DNA from 4 places in the Streptomyces sp. NPDC100445 genome. Region 2 is predicted to be linked to each of the others. Evidence: riboswitches for the same ligand, from Rfam matches in the RefSeq annotation. Region 2 holds a riboswitch; each other region holds the start of a gene.
What was found. A riboswitch is a leader RNA that binds a small molecule or an ion and turns the genes downstream of it on or off. The one in region 2 is predicted to bind cyclic di-AMP.
Positions count from the first base shown of each region.

Region 1: linked by a shared signal. The riboswitch ahead of ACIQVT_RS28325 (transglycosylase SLT domain-containing protein) and the one ahead of ACIQVT_RS27555 (C40 family peptidase) in region 2 are both predicted to bind cyclic di-AMP.
Region 3: linked by a shared signal. The riboswitch ahead of ACIQVT_RS22380 (M23 family metallopeptidase) and the one ahead of ACIQVT_RS27555 (C40 family peptidase) in region 2 are both predicted to bind cyclic di-AMP.
Region 4: linked by a shared signal. The riboswitch ahead of ACIQVT_RS30850 (peptidoglycan DD-metalloendopeptidase family protein) and the one ahead of ACIQVT_RS27555 (C40 family peptidase) in region 2 are both predicted to bind cyclic di-AMP.

Region 1 covers NZ_JBIVZV010000013.1:204,826-209,143, reverse strand. The annotation lists gene ACIQVT_RS28335 (FAD-dependent oxidoreductase) at 1-759, shown strand, start outside; gene ACIQVT_RS28330 (HAD family hydrolase) at 855-1,667, shown strand; gene ACIQVT_RS28325 (transglycosylase SLT domain-containing protein) at 1,728-2,219, opposite strand; cyclic di-AMP (ydaO/yuaA leader) riboswitch at 2,225-2,405, opposite strand; gene ACIQVT_RS28320 (polyprenyl synthetase family protein) at 2,997-4,007, shown strand; gene ACIQVT_RS28315 (outer membrane lipoprotein carrier protein LolA) at 4,254-4,318, shown strand, end outside.
Region 2 covers NZ_JBIVZV010000013.1:44,930-49,247, forward strand. The annotation lists gene pcrA (DNA helicase PcrA) at 1-1,553, opposite strand, end outside; cyclic di-AMP (ydaO/yuaA leader) riboswitch at 1,795-1,962, shown strand; gene ACIQVT_RS27555 (C40 family peptidase) at 1,971-3,083, shown strand; gene ACIQVT_RS27560 (hypothetical protein) at 3,123-3,476, opposite strand; gene ACIQVT_RS27565 (NlpC/P60 family protein) at 3,944-4,318, shown strand, end outside.
Region 3 covers NZ_JBIVZV010000009.1:232,288-236,605, forward strand. The annotation lists gene ACIQVT_RS22375 (GntR family transcriptional regulator) at 189-875, opposite strand; gene ACIQVT_RS22380 (M23 family metallopeptidase) at 1,097-1,852, opposite strand; cyclic di-AMP (ydaO/yuaA leader) riboswitch at 1,865-2,025, opposite strand; gene ACIQVT_RS22385 (M16 family metallopeptidase) at 2,258-3,646, opposite strand; gene ACIQVT_RS22390 (M16 family metallopeptidase) at 3,643-4,318, opposite strand, start outside.
Region 4 covers NZ_JBIVZV010000015.1:181,775-186,092, forward strand. The annotation lists gene ACIQVT_RS30845 (SGNH/GDSL hydrolase family protein) at 1-609, opposite strand, end outside; gene ACIQVT_RS30850 (peptidoglycan DD-metalloendopeptidase family protein) at 853-1,734, opposite strand; cyclic di-AMP (ydaO/yuaA leader) riboswitch at 1,740-1,896, opposite strand; gene ACIQVT_RS30855 (tyrosine-protein phosphatase) at 2,442-3,239, shown strand; gene ACIQVT_RS30860 (DUF6126 family protein) at 3,252-3,374, opposite strand; gene ACIQVT_RS30865 (helix-turn-helix domain-containing protein) at 3,371-3,997, opposite strand; gene ACIQVT_RS30870 (hypothetical protein) at 4,146-4,318, shown strand, end outside.

The DNA.
Region 1 (4,318 bases), 160 kb from region 2:
CCGCCGGAGCTGACGGGAGCGGCGGCCGGCGGACCCTCCCCGTCCGGCCCGGTCTCGCACAGCTCCCAGCACCACGACCTCGGCCGGTTCGCCGGCCGGGAGGTGATCGTCGTCGGCGCCGGCCAGTCCGCGCTGGAGACGGCGACGCTCGCGGCGGAGGCGGGGGCCCGGGTGCGCGTGGTCGCGCGCGGCCGGGGGCGGGTCGCCTTCGGCAGCCCGCCGTGGCGGCAGCCGGCGTTCCGGCCGCGGTCCCCGTTCGGCCGCGCCTGGTCGCTGTGGGCGCTCAGCCGCCACCCGGATCCGTACCGCTTCCTGCCCGAGGCCACCCGCCACTACCTGGTCCGCCGGGTCCTCGGCCCGCTCGGCGCCTGGTGGCTGCGTGAGCGTTTCGAGCGCGGGGTGCGGGTGCGGGACGTGGAGCGGGTGGTGGGCGCCGAGGCCCCGGACGGCACCCCGGTGCTGACCGTCCGCACCCACGGCGGGCGGACCGAGCGGCTCGCCGCCGACCACGTCATCGCCGCCACCGGCTACCGCGTCGACCTCGCGGCGCTGGACTTCCTCGGCCCCGGGCTGCGCGGCCGGCTCGCGGTGAGCCGCGGTGCGCCGAGGCTCGGCCCCGGCTGCGTCTCCTCCGTGCCGGGCCTGTACTTCACCGGTCTGCCGGCGGCGTCGTCGTACGGCCCGGTGATGCGGTTCGTCTGCGGCACGGAGTTCGCCTCCCCGCGCCTGGCGAGACACCTGGCGGCGGCCCACGGCTGACCCCGCCGCGCCGGTGCCGGCCGGGGCCCGGTCAGCGGGCAAGTGCCTGCGGGAGCAGGTGAGTCGGCGGGCCGGGCGGTCCGTATTCTCTGATCATGGCACCCACCCCCGCGTACGACCTGATCGCCACCGACCTGGACGGGACGCTGCTGCGCGACGACGACACCGTCTCCGACCGGTCTGTGGCCGCGCTCGCGCGGGTGGCGCGGGCCGGCGCCCGGCATCTGGTGGTGACGGGCCGGCCGGCGCCGCGGGTACGGCCGCTCCTGGCGGGCCTCGGCCGCGCGGGCCTCGCGGTGTGCGGGCAGGGCGCGCAGCTCTACGACGCCGGGACCGACCGCCTGCTGTGGTCGGTCCGGCTGGACCGGGAACTGGCGGAGACCGCGCTCGGCAAGATCGAGGCGGAGGTGGGGCAGGTCTTCGCGGCGGTCGACCAGGACGGCGTGGATGGGCTCACGCTCGTCGAGCCCGGCTACCGCATGCCCCGTCCGACGCTGCCCGCGCTGCGGGTCGGCCGGCGGGACGACCTGTGGCGGGCGCCGATCAGCAAGGTGCTGCTGCGGCACCCCGTCCTGTCCGACGACGAGCTGGCGGCCGTGGCCCGCGCGGCGGTGGGCTCGCTGGCGACGGTCACGATGTCGGGGCCGGGGACCGTGGAGCTCCAGCCGAGCGGGGTGACCAAGGCGACGGGGCTCGCGCTGGCCGCCGAGCGGCTGGGGGTCGCCGCCGAACGGGCCGTCGCGTTCGGGGACATGCCCAACGACATCCCGATGTTCCGGTGGGCGGGCCACGGCGTCGCGATGGCCGGTGCCCACCCCGAACTGAGGGCCATCGCGGACGAGGTCACCTCGTCCAACGAGGACGACGGCGTCGCCGTCGTCCTCGAGAGACTGTTCCCGGCCGGCTGACCGGGAGGGTCGGCCGACCGGGTGGGCCGGGAGGCCGGCGGCGTCGGCCGCCGGTGCCGGTCAGTACGCGCCGAAGACGTTGTCGATCGAGCCGTACCGCGCGGCCGCGTAGTTGCACGCGGCGGTGATGTTCGCGACCGGGTCGTAGATGTCGAACGACGTGCCGGCCACGTGGTAGGCCTTGAAGGTGGGGTCGATGACCTGGAGCAGCCCCTTGGAGGGGATGCCGGCGGCCGCGTTGGAGTCCCACAGGTTGATGGCGGCCGGGTTGCCCGACGACTCGCGGATGATGTTGCGGTAGATGCCGTTGTAGGTGCCCGGGATGCCCTTCTGGGCCATGATCGCGAGCGACTCGCGGATCCAGCCGTCGAGGTTGTTCGGGTAGCCGGCCGGGGTGGTGGCGGCGGCCGGGGCGGCGGTGGTGGTGGCCGCGGCGGCGCCGGTGGCGCCGATGAGCGGCAGGGCGAGGACGACGGCGCCGGTGCCCGCGGCGGTGAGGACGCGGACGAGGCGGCTGGTGCGGGTACGGCGGGGCTGAGCGGCGGCAGACATGGGGGTGTTCCTCTCCGTCGCCTGCGAGGTGAGCTGTCGGGTTCGGGCGGGGAGGCGCCCGGCCGTGCCCTGGAGGAGGCACGGCTTCACCCCTAGCCGTCCCGGTGCGGCGTGTGCCGTTCCGGACCGGCGGCTTACCTGGGTCCCCCGCTCCTGCCGTACGAATGGGTTCGTCGATGGGTTATGCGGGCGGCGGCAGGATTAGGCGTCCGCCCGACGGCCGGGAACGTATGCGAGAGCACATGTCGGGAACAAGTGCCGGATTCACACATCGCACCGTTTGACCTTGATCGACGCCGTATGGGGTGCTTGATCCTTTGCGGTCGCCAATCCTCAACTCGCCTACGGCGCAAGGGTTCGGGCGGGCCGTGCCCGGTAGGGCTGCGGAACGGGCGCGTGACCCAATTCACGAAATGGCAAATCATTCCAAAACAGACAAGAGGGAATCGGCGGATTCTCGACCCCGGGGGGTCCGGGCCGGGGAAGGCGGGGTGGGGGTCCGCGTCATTGCCGCCTCTCGGTGGGCGTGGCCGAAAGGTGGCGGGCCGGAGTTCGGAGAGGTCACGAAAGAATAACCGAATTACGGTTAAGTCGATAAATGTCCGTTCTTACCATCCGATCACACTCGCGCCCGTTCTGGTCCGATACCGCCCGGGCTGGACCGGTGGGCGCTAGCGGTGATCGAAAGAGGACCGGATACGCTGAGTTGAGTGAGGGCAGCGACCTATCGACAAACCGTGTGATCGCCAGCAGACAGCAGCAGACAGGAGACCCCTCGTGACCGTCGTCGGGCCGTTCGGGCTGAGCGTGCGGGACCAGGCTCTGGAAGCCGATGTCCAGGCCGGATTGACGGCTGTCGAGGAAGGCTTGCTCGAGGCCACCAAGAGCGAGGTCCCGTTCATCACGGAGGCCGCGCAGCACCTCGTACGGGCCGGCGGGAAGCGGTTCCGGCCGCTGCTCGTCATGCTCGCGGCGCAGTTCGGCGACCCCTACGCGCCCGGTGTCGTACCGTCCGCCGTGGTCGTGGAGCTGACCCACCTGGCCACGCTGTACCACGACGACGTCATGGACGAGGCGACCGTGCGGCGCGGCGTGGCCAGCGCCAACACGCGCTGGGGCAACTCCGTCGCGGTCCTCACCGGCGACTTCCTCTTCGCCCGCGCCTCCCAGATCCTCGCCGACCTCGGCCCCGAGGCGGTCCGGGTGCAGGCCCTCGCGTTCGAACGGCTGGTCACCGGCCAGATCCTGGAGACCGCGGGTCCCTCGGACGGCCGCGACCCGGTCGAGCACTACCTGGACGTGCTCGGCGGCAAGACGGGCTCCCTGGTCGCGGTCGCCTGCCGGTTCGGCGCGATGATGTCCGGCGCCGACGAGCGGGTCGTCGACGTCCTCACCCAGTACGGCGAACGGCTCGGGGTCGCCTTCCAGCTCGCCGACGACGTCCTGGACATCGCCTCCGACTCCCACGAGTCCGGCAAGACCCCGGGCACCGACCTGCGCGAGGGCATCCCCACCCTCCCCGTGCTCCGGCTGCGCGAGCGCGCCGCCCGGCTGGGCCGGTCCGAGGACGTCGCCCTGTGCGCGCTGCTCGACTCCGACCTCAGCGACGACGCCCGGCACGCCGAGGCGCTGACCGCGCTGCGCGCCCACCCCGCGCTGGAGCAGGCCCGCCGGGACACCGTGCGGTACGCGGAGGAGGCGCGGGCCGCGCTGCTGCCGCTGCCGGAGTGCGACGCCAAGGCGGCGCTGCTGGAGCTGTGCGACGCGGTGGTGCACCGCGCCGGCTGAACCGCCGAGGCACCCTCCCGGGCGGCGTCACCCCGCACGACCCCTACGGGTCGGGGGAGATGCCGCCTCCTCATGTCATACCGCAGGCGTACACGGAGTTGGCCCCGAGGGCTGACGCTTCGGCGCGGCCGATTTGGTCAGATGGTCACCACGGACATCACCACTCCTCACCGATCCGGGTGAGAATGGCGGCTCAGGTGTACCAGCGTGAGGACAGCCGCCGCCGACGACGGAGGTAAGGCACACATGGCACCGTACGCATCCGACGACGCAGTGGGCGCCGAGCGCGACGAGGACCCGCGTCCCGGCCG
Region 2 (4,318 bases):
ATCTTCTCCCGCTGGGCGAGGGCGTCGACCATGGCCTCCGCACGGTCGCCGATGCCCCGCTTGGGCACGTTGAGGATGCGGCGCAGCGGCACCGAGTCCTCCGGGTTGGCGAGCACGCGCAGGTAGGCCAGGACGTCCCGGACCTCCTTGCGCTCGTAGAAGCGGACGCCGCCGACGACCTTGTACGGCAGGCCGACCCGGATGAAGACCTCTTCGAAGACACGGGACTGGGCGTTGGTGCGGTAGAAGACGGCGACGTCCCCGGCGCGTGCCTCGCCCGCGTCGGTGAGCCGGTCTATCTCGTCCGCGACGAACTGCGCCTCGTCGTGCTCGGTGTCGGCGACGTAGCCGGTGATCCGGGCGCCGTGGCCGGCGTTGGTCCACAGATTCTTCGGACGGCGTGACTCGTTGCGCTCGATGACCGCGTTGGCGGCGGACAGGATCGTCTGCGTGGAGCGGTAGTTCTGCTCCAGCAGGATCGTCGTCGCGTTCGGGTAGTCCTCCTCGAACTGGAGGATGTTGCGGATCGTCGCACCCCGGAAGGCGTAGATCGACTGGTCCGCGTCGCCCACGACGCACAGCTCGGCGGGGGGCAGGTCCCCCTCGCCGGGCGGCACGCCGGCGTCCGCGGCGGCCCGCTCGCCCGTCCCGACCAGCTCGCGCACCAGCGCGTACTGGGCGTGGTTGGTGTCCTGGTACTCGTCGACCAGAACGTGCCGGAAGCGGCGGTGGTAGTGCTCGGCGACGTCCGGGAAGGCGCGCAGCAGGTTGACCGTCGTCATGATCAGGTCGTCGAAGTCGAGGGCGTTGGCCTCGCGCAGCCGCGACTGGTAGAGCGCGTACGCCTGGGCGAGGGTCTTCTCGAAGCCGTCGGTGGCCCGGGCGGCGAAGTCCTCCTCGTCGATCAGCTCGTTCTTGAGGTTGCTGATCTTGGCGCTGAAGGACTTGGGCGGGTAGCGCTTGGGGTCGAGTTCCAGATCCCGGCAGACCAGGGCCATCAGGCGCTTGCTGTCGGCCGCGTCGTAGATCGAGAACGACGAGGTGAAGCCCAGCTTCTTCGACTCGCGGCGCAGGATCCGCACGCACGCGCTGTGGAACGTCATCACCCACATCGCGTGGGCGCGCGGGCCGACGAGCTGCTCCACGCGCTCCTTCATCTCGCCCGCGGCCTTGTTGGTGAAGGTGATCGCGAGGATCTGCCCCGGGTGGACACTCCGCTCGGCCAGCAGGTGGGCGATGCGGTGAGTCAGCACCCGGGTCTTGCCGGAACCGGCGCCGGCGACGATGAGCAGCGGGGAACCGGCGTGCACGACGGCGGCGCGCTGGTTCTCGTTCAGCCCCTCCAGGAGCGCCGCCGCGTCGATCACGGGGCGCGGGGCGCCGTCGCGGTAGTGGGAGTCCCGGTCCGGCGGCACGTCGAACTTCCCGCCGAACAGATCGTCCGGGACGGGCTCCGGAGCGTGGTCGTGCTCGGGCGGCGGCGGAAGCTCCTCGTCGTGCCCGCGCGGGGGCTGGAGGTCCGCCAGGAAGCTGTCGTCAAAGAGGCTGCTCATCGCTCTCCGAGTCTAGGGCGCCCCACCGACAACCGGTCACCGTCCCGGGAACCGATGTTCGCCACACGAGCGCCCCACCTCCCCTCACGCACCGGAAGCACCTGGTCACACGGATGCGCGTGCGCCACGAGGTCACGGAAATGTATCGGACATACTGCGCACCAACCTTCACAGAAGACACACGAGTTGGCTAGGTTGCCGTCAGGCCGCACGACCCCCCTCCGGCGAACGTCGCCGGGCCGCGCGGCCTCCGCCGAGTCCGGCGTGCCCCTGCGCGGCACCCGGAGCCGGGGACCCACCGAATCCTGGGGTGAATCGGCCGACTCCCGCCCGGGACGACGCCGTAGGGCAACCCTTCCGTCCGCCCGAACCCGACAGCTAACCCGGTAGGCGGCAGCTAGGAAGGAGTCGCCTCCCTTGGCGTCGCACCGCAAGCCGCGCCCCGGCGGGACCCCGGGGGCGGGCGTCCGCACCCCCGCTCTCGCCACCGCCGCGCTCACCTCCCTCGCCGTGCTCTCCCAGACCGCGGAGACCCTGCCCGGGGCCGGGCACGGCAGGCCGAGCCCGGAGGAGGTCGAACGCAAGATCGACGACCTCTACCGCCGCGCGGACTCGGCGACCGCGACCGCCGCGGTGACGGAGGAACCGGCCGGTGCCCCAGGGCGGCGGGCCGACAGCCTCCAGCGGCTGCGTGACGAGGTCGCCCGGCGCGCGGCCCGGGCCCGCGCCGTCCCGACCCCCCGCGGCAGCGTGCCGGCCCCTCCGGCCGCGGCCCCCACCGCCCAGCACCACACCACGCCCGCTCCGGACCGGGCACCGTCCCCGTCCACGCAGATGGGGAGCCCCGCGCCCACCACCGGCGCGGGTGTCGCGGCCCCGGCGCACGGCAGGGCCGCCGTGGCGCCCGGCTGGGACGGCGGTGTCATGGCCCCGGCCCCCGTGGGCACCGTCGCACCGCTCACCCATGCGGCACCGGCACCGGTCGTGAACGCCGTCGTGCGGGGCGAGGGCGTGGCCGTCGCGCCGTCCGGGAGCAGCGGGCCGGAGGTCGCCGCTCGGGGGCCGAGGGACCCGAAGGCGGTGAAGGCGGCCGTGCAGCGGAAGCTCGCCCACGCGCGCGTGCTGCTGGCCCGGCGGACCGTCCCGGGCTCCGCGCCGTCCGGCACGGACGCGGCCAAGGCAGGGAAGGCCGTCGCCTTCGCCCGGGCCCAGCTGGGCGCACCGTGCGTGTGGGGTGCCGCCGGGCCAGGCTCCTACGACTGCTCGGGCCTGGTCCAGGCCGCCTGGAAGTCCGCCGGCGTCACCTTGCCGCGTACCGCTCCCGGGCAGGCCGCCGCCGGCACCAGGGTCCCGCCGGCCGACGCCCGCCCCGGCGATCTCGTCCTCTTCCACGACGACCACCGCCACGTCGGGCTCTACACGGGCGACGGCATGATGATCCACGCCCCCAGGCCGGGCGCGTACGTCCGTGAGGAGCCGGTCTCCTCCGTCGGCACGTCGGCCGTCCACAGCGTGGTGCGGCCGGTCTGAACCCCGGGGTCCGCGTGGCCCGGCCACACGAACCGGTGATCAGGTCCAGAGCACGGCGATGAAGATGTTGGCCGTGGTCAGGAGACCGACCAGTGCGAACTGGCCCTTGTCGATCCGCTCCTCGTCCCGCTTGACGTAGACCAGCCCGAGGATCACGATCAGCAGGGCCAGCTTCACGCCGATCTTCAGGGTGTTGACGTGGTGGCCGTCGGCCTGATTGAGGCCGACCAGCGCCACGCCGGTGACCAGCATGGTCAGCGCGCCGTGCAGCATCCCGGGCACGAACCGGGCCGTGCCCCGGCCCATGGCCTTCATCTGGGTCAGGAAACCGCCGAGCAGCGCGGCGATACCGACGATGTGCAGGCCGACGAAGAGATGGATGAGTACGTCCATGGGGCCGGAGCCTAACCAGCGGCGTCCCGGCCTCCCGCCACCGGCCCCACCCGGGCGGCCCGCGCCCATGTCCGGGGGCACCGCGCGGACTCCACGGGCCAGCGGGTCGGACGTCGCATCTATGCGAGCCATAGCACCTCAGCTCTCCCGCCTGTCCCCCTTCCCACTCTTCGATCATCACGCAGCGTGAACAAAACGACTTCGGTCAGTGATCGCGATCGCATCTGGTCGTATCCGTCCTATCTCGATCAGTTCCGTACAGTGCGTTACCGACTCGTCACCGTTCGGCCTAGCGTCCTCCCCCAGTGACCGGCTCCCCACGCCGCCCGGACCCGGGCGGCGGCCGGCCACCGCGCCGAGAAGCACCCGGCGGCGGCCCGTTCCCCCTGTGCGGACCGCCGCCGGGCGTACTCACCGCGACCCCGCTCGACACCGTTCGAGCCGTACGGAAGGACGTGAAGGTCCAGGTGGCAGCGCACCGCAAGCCCCGCCAACGCTCGCTCGGCGGCCATACGGCCCGCACAGCCGCCACACTCGCCCTGGCGGGCGCGGCCACCGCGACGGCTTTCGACGGGACGGGCCACGCCGAGCCTCAGCTGACACCCGGGCAGGTGAAGGCTGAGGTGAACCGCCTGTACCGCGAGGCGGAGACGGCCACCGAGAAGTACGACGGGGCCAGGGAAGAGGCCACGGCGGCCAAGGCGCGGCTCGCCGGACTCCAGGACCAGGCCGCCCGCCGGCAGCAGAGGCTCAGCTCGGCCCGCGACGCCCTGGGCTCGATCGCGGCGGCGCAGTACCGGGAGGGCGGTGTCGACCCGGCCTGGCAGCTGGCCCTCTCCAGC
Region 3 (4,318 bases), on a different contig from region 2:
CTCCGTCGTTTCGGTGCCCGAGAGCGCGGTTCGCGGATTCCGCGGTTCTACCGCACACCGCGCACGCCATTCGGTCGCTTTACGGGCCGCCGCGCGCCGACACCGCCCCGAGAATTGCGGCGGCGCTGAATTCGGGCAGCGAAAAGCACCCTCCCGGGAATACCTCACCTTTGTATACGGTGCCCGCGTTAATTGCGCGGGCCCGTCATGTTTACGGTTCGTTGCGAGGTCCTCACACGCTCCGGCGTGCCGGGCGGACGCAGCCGATGGCCGCCGGCGGCGCGCTCGGTGTGCAGCGCCGTGAGCGCCCGCGCGCGCTCGCCGTCCCCGCGCGCCACCGCGTCCACGATCGCCCCGTGCTCCGCCCACGACTCCACCGGGCCGAGCGGCGCCACCACCGCGTACATCCAGGCGATCTTGTGCCGCAGCTGGGTGAGCATCGAGGTCAGCGAGGGACTGCCGGAGGCCTGGGCGAGCGTCTCGTGGAACCAGCCGCCCAGCGCGCGCAGATCCTCGCCGCCGCCCCTCCTCGCCCGGTCCTGCCCCAGGCGGACCAGTCCGCGCAGCACCTTCAGATGGGCCTCGGTGCGCCGCTGTGCGGCCCGGGCGGCCCCCAGCGGCTCCAGCAGCGTCCGCATCTCCAGCAGGTCGGCGGCCTCCTGCTCGGTCGGCTCGGCCACACACGCGCCCGCGTGCCGGCGGGTCACCACGAACCCCTCCGCCTCCAGGGTCCGCAGGGCCTCGCGGACGGGGACGCGCGAGACGCCGTAGCGACGGGCCAGGACTTCCTCGGTGAGGCGGCTGCCGCGCTCGTAGACACCGGCGACGATGTCGTCCCGGACAGCGGTGCACACCGAGTGCGCCGGAATACGCATGACCGACCTCCGCCTTAATTCCCGTGAAACGCCGACGATGGACGTGTGTTCCCGTGACTCTATTCCAATGGGCCTGAATTTCCGACGGCAGGACGTCATCCATGGATATTTTTTGGTCAGCGGGCCGGCGGATCGGCGGAAAACGGGGGGCTCGGAGAAAACACGAGGACCCCGGCTCGGTGAGCCGGGGTCTGGCGAAGGCTGTGCGGGCTTTTGTCCGGTCAGACGTTCACGCCGTGCTTGCGGAGGTAGGCGACCGGGTCGACGTCCGAGCCGTAGTCCGGGGTCGTACGGGCCTCGAAGTGCAGGTGCGGGCCGGTGACGTGACCGGTCGCGCCCGACAGGCCGATCTGCTGGCCGGGGACGACCTTCTGGCCCGCCGTGACGGCGATGGAGGACAGGTGGCCGTACTGGGTGTACATGCCGTCGGCCATCCGGATCACGATCTGGTTGCCGTACGCGCCGCCCCAGCCCGTGGAAACGACCGTGCCGGCGCCCACCGCGTGGACGGAGGTGCCGCTGGCCGCGTGGAAGTCGACGCCGGTGTGCGCGCCGGAGGACCACAGGGAGCTGCTGGCCTGGTAGCCCGTGGAGACGTAGGACTGCGCTATCGGGAGGACGAAGGCGTTCAGCCGCTTGCGCTCGGCATCGCGGGCGGCGCGGATCCGGGCCTCGTGGACCTCCTGGGCCCGCTCGGCGGCGGCCTTCTGCGCGGCCTCCTCGGCGGCCTTGCGCTCGGCTGCCTGCTGCTGGGCGGCGGCCTGCGCGTCGATCTGCTCGGCGACGTCGTCGTTCACGGTGAGGACCGGGGTGAGGCCGGTCTGCTCCACGGAAGCGTCGGCGGCGAGCGCCGGGGAGGCGGCGAGGGTACCGATGACACCCGTGGTGGTGAGGGCCGCGACACCGGCCGCCTGAGCGGTGGTGCGCTTGACCCGGCCGGGCTTGCGATGCTTCCCGGCGGCGCACATGAACGCCATGAAGTGGCTGGTCCTTTCCTTCCCTCTCGCCTACCGGGTTAGCTGACGGGTTCGGAGCAGGAAGGTCTCCTACGGGCCCCCTCGCTCGCGCGCGGGCGCCCGATTCACCCCAGGGACGATGGGTCCCCGGCTCCCCTGGCTCGCGCCGTACGGGGACTCGGCGATGGCTGTCCGGTGCCGCTGGTGCGGCGCACTGCCTGACGAACAGCCCGCATGACGGTACGGCGGCGTGCGCGCCGTCCTCAAACAGATCCGCGTTTTTGTAGCGCATCCCACAGGGCAGACAGGCAACGTCCGCCCCAAAACGGGCATCTGAGGGAACGAGTGGAACGGCGGGGGCCCTGACGACCCGTAGGTCGGCAGGGCCCCCGCGCGCGTGCGCCGCCGTCGTGTCCGCCGGTGCGTCTACTCCGCGGCCACGACGCTGACTTCGCCGATGCCGAGCGCCTCGACCGGTGCCTTGATCGCCGCGGCGTCACCGACGAGGACCGTCACCAGGCGGTCCACCGGGAAGGCGTTCACGACGGCCGCCGTGGCCTCCACCGTGCCCGTGGCGGCCAGCCGCTGATAGAGCGTCGCCTGGAAATCGTCGGGCAGGTGCTGCTCGACCTGGTCGGCCAGGGTGCCCGCGACGGCCGCCGCCGTCTCGTACTTCAACGGCGCCACGCCGACCAGGTTCTGCACGGCGACGTCCCGCTCCGCGTCGGTCAGGCCCTCCGCCGCGAGCGTGCGCAGCACCTTCCACAGGTCGTCCAGCGCGGGGCCGGTGTTCGGCGTGTCCACCGAACCGCTGATGGCGAGCATCGCCGCCCCCGTGCCGTCCGGCGCCGAGCGCAGCACCTGCCCGAAGGCACGCACCCCGTAGGTGTAGCCCTTCTCCTCGCGCAGGACGCGGTCCAGGCGGGAGGTGAGCGTGCCGCCGAGGCAGTAGGTGCCGAGCACCTGGGCGGGCCAGACGCGGTCGTGCCGGTCGGCTCCGACGCGGCCGATGAGCAGCTGCGTCTGGACGGCGCCGGGCCGGTCCACGATGATCACGCGCCCCGTGTCGTCGGCGGTCACCGGCGGCACCGGCCGCGGCTCGCCCGGCGTGCCGGTCCAGGCGCCCAGGGTTTCGGCGAGCAGCTCGTCCAGGTCGACGCCGGTCAGGTCGCCGACGACGACCGCGGTGGCCGTGGCGGGCCGCACATGACGGTCGTAGAACGCGCGGACGGACGCCGCGTCGATCTTCCCGACCGTCTCCTCGGTGCCCTGGCGCGGGCGGGACATGCGCGAGGTCGCCGGGAACAGCTCCCGGGAGAGCTCCTTCGCGGCCCGGCGGGCCGGGCTGGCCAGCTCGTGCGGGATCTCGTCCAGGCGGTTGCGGACCAGCCGCTCGACCTCGCTCTCGGCGAAGGCGGGCGCCCGCAGGGCGTCGGCGAGCAGGCCGAGGCCCTTGGCCAGGCGGGAGGCCGGGACCTCCAGGCCGAGCCGGACGCCGGGGTGGTCGGCGTGCGCGTCGAGCGTGGCGCCCGCGCGCTCCAGCTCGGCGGCGAACTCCTCCGCCGAGTGCCGGTCGGTGCCCTCGGAGAAGGCCCGCGCCATGATCGTGGCGACGCCGTCCAGACCGGCCGGCTCGGCTTCCAGCGGTGCGTCCAGCAGCACCTCGACGGCGACGACCTGCTGGCCGGGCCGGTGGCAGCGCAGCACCGTCAGGCCGTTGCCGAGGGCGGTGCGCTCCGGCGCCGGGAACGCCCAGGGCCTGGCCTCGCCGGGCTGCGGCTGGGGGTGGAACTCCATGGTGGCGAGCTCGGTCACTTGGCCGTCTCCTCGTTCTCGGTCTCGTCGCGGCCCGCCTCTACGGTCGCTTCCTGCTCCGGGTCCTCGGGGACCCCGGCGTCCAAGGTGGCCTCCGGGGACTTCGGCTCGTAGACGAGGACCGCGCGGTTGTCGGGGCGCAGGCGGGCCCGGGCGACGTCCCGCACCTCCTCCGGGGTCACCTCCAGGACGCGCTCGACGGCGGTCAGGGCGAGCTGCGGGTCGCCGAACAGAACGGCGAAGCGGCACAGTTCGTCGGCGCGGCCCGCGACCGTGCCGAGCCGGTCCAGCCACTCGCGCTCCAGCTGGGCCTGCGCGCGTTCCATCTCCTCCGGCGTGGGGCCCTCCTCGGCGAACCGGGCCAGCTCCTCGTCGATGGCGGCCTCGATGACCGGCACCTCGACATCACCGGAGGTCTTCACGTCAAGCCAGCCCATGGAGGGCGCGCCGGCCAGACGCAGCAGGCCGAAGCCGGCCGCGACGGCCGTACGGTCGCGGCGCACCAGCCGGTTGTACAGCCGGGAGGACTCGCCGCCGCCGAGGACGGTCAGGGCCAGGTCGGCCGCGTCGCACGCGCGCGTGCCGTCGTGCGGCAGCCGGTAGGCGGCCATCAGGGCGCGCGCCGGCACCTCCTCCACGACGACCTCGCGCAGCTGTTCGCCGAGGACGTCC
Region 4 (4,318 bases), on a different contig from region 2:
CGGCCACGGCTGCTCGGGGTCGGCCGGGACGTCCACGCCGAGGGCCTGCCCGGCCCGCAGCGCCACACGGGTGTGTCCCTCGGGTGAAAGGTGCAGCCGGTCGCGGTCCCAGGCCCTGCGGTCCTGCACGGATCTGAGGGACCACAGGTCCAGCACGGGGCAGCCGTACCGGTCGGCGATGGCCCGGACGTGCCCGTTGTACGTGGCGATCTTGCCGCGCAGGTGCTTGAGCACGGGCACGCCACGGGTGTCGAAGCCGGTCGTCACCAACACGGTGCCGACGGCTCCGGTCAGCCGGGCCACGGCGCCTTCGAAACGCGTCGCCACCTCGTCCGGGTCGGTGCCCGGGCGGATGATGTCGTTGCCGCCCGCACAGAAGGAGACGAGGTCCGGGGCGAGTTCGACGGCTCTGGGGAGCTGGTCCGCCATGACCTGGTCCAGGAGTTTGCCGCGCACGGCGAGATTGGTGTACTGGAAGTCGCCCTCGGGACGCCGGTCGGCGAGCAGTACCGCGAGCCGGTCGGCCCAGCCCACGAACGCCCCGTCGGGGCCGGGGTCGCCGACGCCCTCGGTGAAGCTGTCCCCCACCGCCACGTACGACCCGATCACTGATCTGTTGTCATTCTTCGAATCGTCTGCCACGTCGGACCATGATTCACCTTCGGATGTGACCTACGCGACCGTAGGCGGGGGTTGACGAACGGTGACATGAGCCACTGACAAAGAATCGGCCAACCACGGAATAGGGCCGTCGTCAGGCGCGTTGACCGCCTGGCAACCGGAACGCCGAAGGCCGGACCCCGGGTTCGGGGTCCGGCCTTCGGTGGCGTGTCGGACGGTGGTGCGGGGGTGTCAGCCGACGGTGAGGCCGTGCCGGCGGAGGTAGCCGACCGGGTCGATGTCGGAGCCGTAGTACGGCGTGGTGCGGATCTCGAAGTGCAGGTGCGGGCCGGTCACGTTGCCGGTGGCGCCGGACAGGCCTATCTGCTGCCCCGCGGTGACGCTCTGGCCGGCCGAGACGGAGAGCTGGGAGAGGTGGCCGTACTGGGCGTAGTAGCCGTCGTTCAGGCGGATGACGACCTGGTTGCCGTAGGCGCCGCCCCAGCCGGCGGAGACGACGGTGCCCGCGGCGACGGCCTTCAGGGAGGTGCCGGTGGGGACGACGAAGTCGACGCCGGTGTGGTAGCCGCTGGACCACATGCCGCCGGCCACGTGGTAGCCGGTGCCGGTGGCCGCGCCGGCCACCGGGAGGGTGTAGCCGGTGGACGTGCGGGGGGCCGGGGCGGACTTGGGGGCCGGGGCCGGCTTCGGGGCCGGGGCGGACCTCGGGGCCGGGGCGGAGTCGGTGCGGGTCCCCGTGGCCTTGCCGCCGAGGGTGAGCCTGAGGCCCGGGTGGATCAGCGACGGATCGGCGCCGACGGCCTGCCGGTTGTCCTCGTAGAGGCGCTGCCAGCCGCCGCCGACATGCTGCTCGTCGGCGATCCTGGCGAGGTAGTCGCCGCTGCGGACCGTGTAGGTGCGCAGGCCCGGAGCCGGCTGCGCGGCGGTCCTGACCGCCGTGTCCGGGAGGGACCGCACGGTCTTGCCGACCACGGGCTGGGCGGGGGTGGCGGCGTGCGCGCCGGCGGCCCCGATCAGCGGGAGGGCCAGCGCGGCGCCACCGGTCCCGGCGGCGGCGATGGAGCGGGACAGACGCTGGGTCTTGGGGCGGCGGTGCTTACCCGTGGCGGGCATGGCGCGGTTCCTCTCCGGCGCCTGCGAGGTCAGCTGTCGGGTTCGGGCTGGAGCTGCCCGGCCGTGCGTCGCACGGCTGCACCCCAAAGCCTGTCGCGGAGACCGGGACAGGCAGTCGTACCTGGTGGGTCCCCCGCTCCTGCCGGACGCGGATCAGTGTGGGGCTCCGGGCGGCGGCAGGATTCGGCGTTCCGTCCGGATTGGTGGTGAACGTAAGCGAGCGGGACGCGGGGAGACAAGCATCCGGTTCCCGCTCCCGGTGTTTCGGGCACCCGCACCGGGGAACTCGTGGTCACCCTGCGTGCAACTCCGCCTCGCCCGTCCCTCAAGTACCCGGCTGGGCAACGACATTACGTGGGCATGACATGCGACGTACGGTCACCACTATGACGCTGGTCACGTAGGTCCCTCACATGTCCGGTCGGTCGACCGCGAGTTGGGCACAATGTCACGATGGGGGCATTCCTCCCAAGCGTCATATAACCGGAGGAACGCGGAGTCCGGGCTACTCCTCGGTCCCCGTACCGGTGCGCCGTGGTGCCGTGCCCGGAGCCGGGCGGGGACCACGGCGCCCCTCCCCCGGGAGGTCGGCCGGTGGGTGTGACCACGCCCGCCGGACACCTGCCGCCTGGGGAAATCGATGTCGTATGGTCGTCGCAGTGCCCGCCGGTGAGCCGCGCCGACGGGGCCGACCGGGAGGAGCCCCCGTGACGCAGCAGGTCCCGTCGACCGAGCCGGAGCTGTCCGGAGTGCGCAACTTCCGTGACGTGGGCGGGCTGCCGACCACGGACGGCCGACGGGTGCGCCACGGCGTGCTGTTCCGCAGTGGGCACCTGGCGCACGCGACCGAGGACGACGCGGAGTTCCTCGCCTCCCTGGGCCTGCACACGGTCTTCGACTTCCGCAACGCGGCCGACCAGCGACTGGAGGGACCCGACGTCGAACTGCCCGGTGTGCGGAACGTGAACCTGCCGCTGAGCGACCCGGCGGACGGCGCCGAGTTCTGGAAGATGGTCCGGGACGGCGACCTGGAGCAGCTGCGCGCGATCCTCGACGGCGGCAAGGGGGCGGCCCGGATGACCGCCTCCTACCGGAAGATCGTCAAGGAGCGCACGGCCGAGCACTCCCGCGTGCTGCACGCGCTCGCCGACGACAGCGTGCCCGCGCTGATGCACTGCGCGGCCGGCAAGGACCGCGCGGGCATCTCGATAGCCGTCACCCTCCTGGCCCTCAGGGTGGAGCGGGACGCGATCGTCGCCGACTACCTGGAGTCCAACGCGCGGCACCGCCGCTACAAGGTGCGCCGCAGCGGCAGCGCGGACACCGCGTACACCCCCGAGGTCATGGCACTGCTCGACCCGCTCTTCGACGCCCGCGCCGAGTACCTGGAGGCGGCCTTCCGGAGCATCGAGGAGACGTGGGGCGACGTCGACACCTACCTGCTCCGGGGCCTGGGCCTCTCCCCCGACACCCGCGCACGGCTCCGCGAGCGCCTGCTGGACTGAGCGGCGGGCAGGTCAGGACTTGGCGCCCACCGTGAACAGCAGGTACAGGAACGCCGCGAGGACGTGCCCGAGGGCGATGTAGATGATCAGGCGGATCCACAGGGAACGGGGGAACCTGGTCTCGAAGTCGCTCATGGCAGCTCTCCGGTCGGTGGTCCCAGGCACAGCGTGGCCGTGGGACTCTGCAACAGGGTGTGGACGAACAGCAGCTCCACGCCGTCCTGGTCCTCGGCGGCCAGGCGGTGCGGGGTGAGGGAGTCGAAGTGCGCGCTGTCGCCGGTGGCGAGCAGGTGCGCGGTGTCGCCGAGCCGGAGCCGGAGCCGCCCCCTCAGGACGTACAGCCACTCCTCGCCGGGATGGACGCGCACCATGTCGCCCTGCGAGCCGTGGGGCACGCGCACCCGCAGGGCCTGCATGCCGCGGCCGGGCGCGCCGGCCTGCACGTACGTCCATCCGCCCGCCCGCGTGGACTCCATGTCGGCGGCCCGCACGATCGCGTCCCGGTCGGCGACCGTCTCGCCGAGCAGCTCGGAGACGGTCGTACCGTAGATACGGGCGAGCGCGAGGAGCATCGGCAGCGAGGGCTGGCGGTGCCCGGTCTCCAGGCGGGACAGGTGGGCCGGCGAGAGCCCCGCGGAGCGTGCCGCGGCCTCCAGGGTCAGCCCCGCACGCCGGCGCAGGGCGCGCAGCTGGGGCGCGACGGCCGGGAGGTCGTCACCCGGCGGCCCCGCGGGCGGCGGGGCGTCTGAGGCGGTCATGCCTCCATTGAGCCCGACTCTTGCCTGAGCGGCAATTTCCTTGCCTCAGAGGCAAGAATCGCCGGACCCACGCGCCCCGCACCCCTCCACTGTGCCCTGTTACGATCGAGCCCTGGATTTGAACGCGTTCAAAACCTTGGGGGATCGCATGTCCACGAGCACCACGCCCCGCCCGGCCGACGCGCCCGCCGCCGGCCTCGGCCCCGTCGCCCTCGTCCTCGGCGCCGTGTCCGCCGCGGGCGTGTGGCCGGCCCTGACGCTCTTCCTGCTGCCGGTGGTGCCCATCACCGGGGGGCTCGCCATCACGTTCGGCCTCATGGG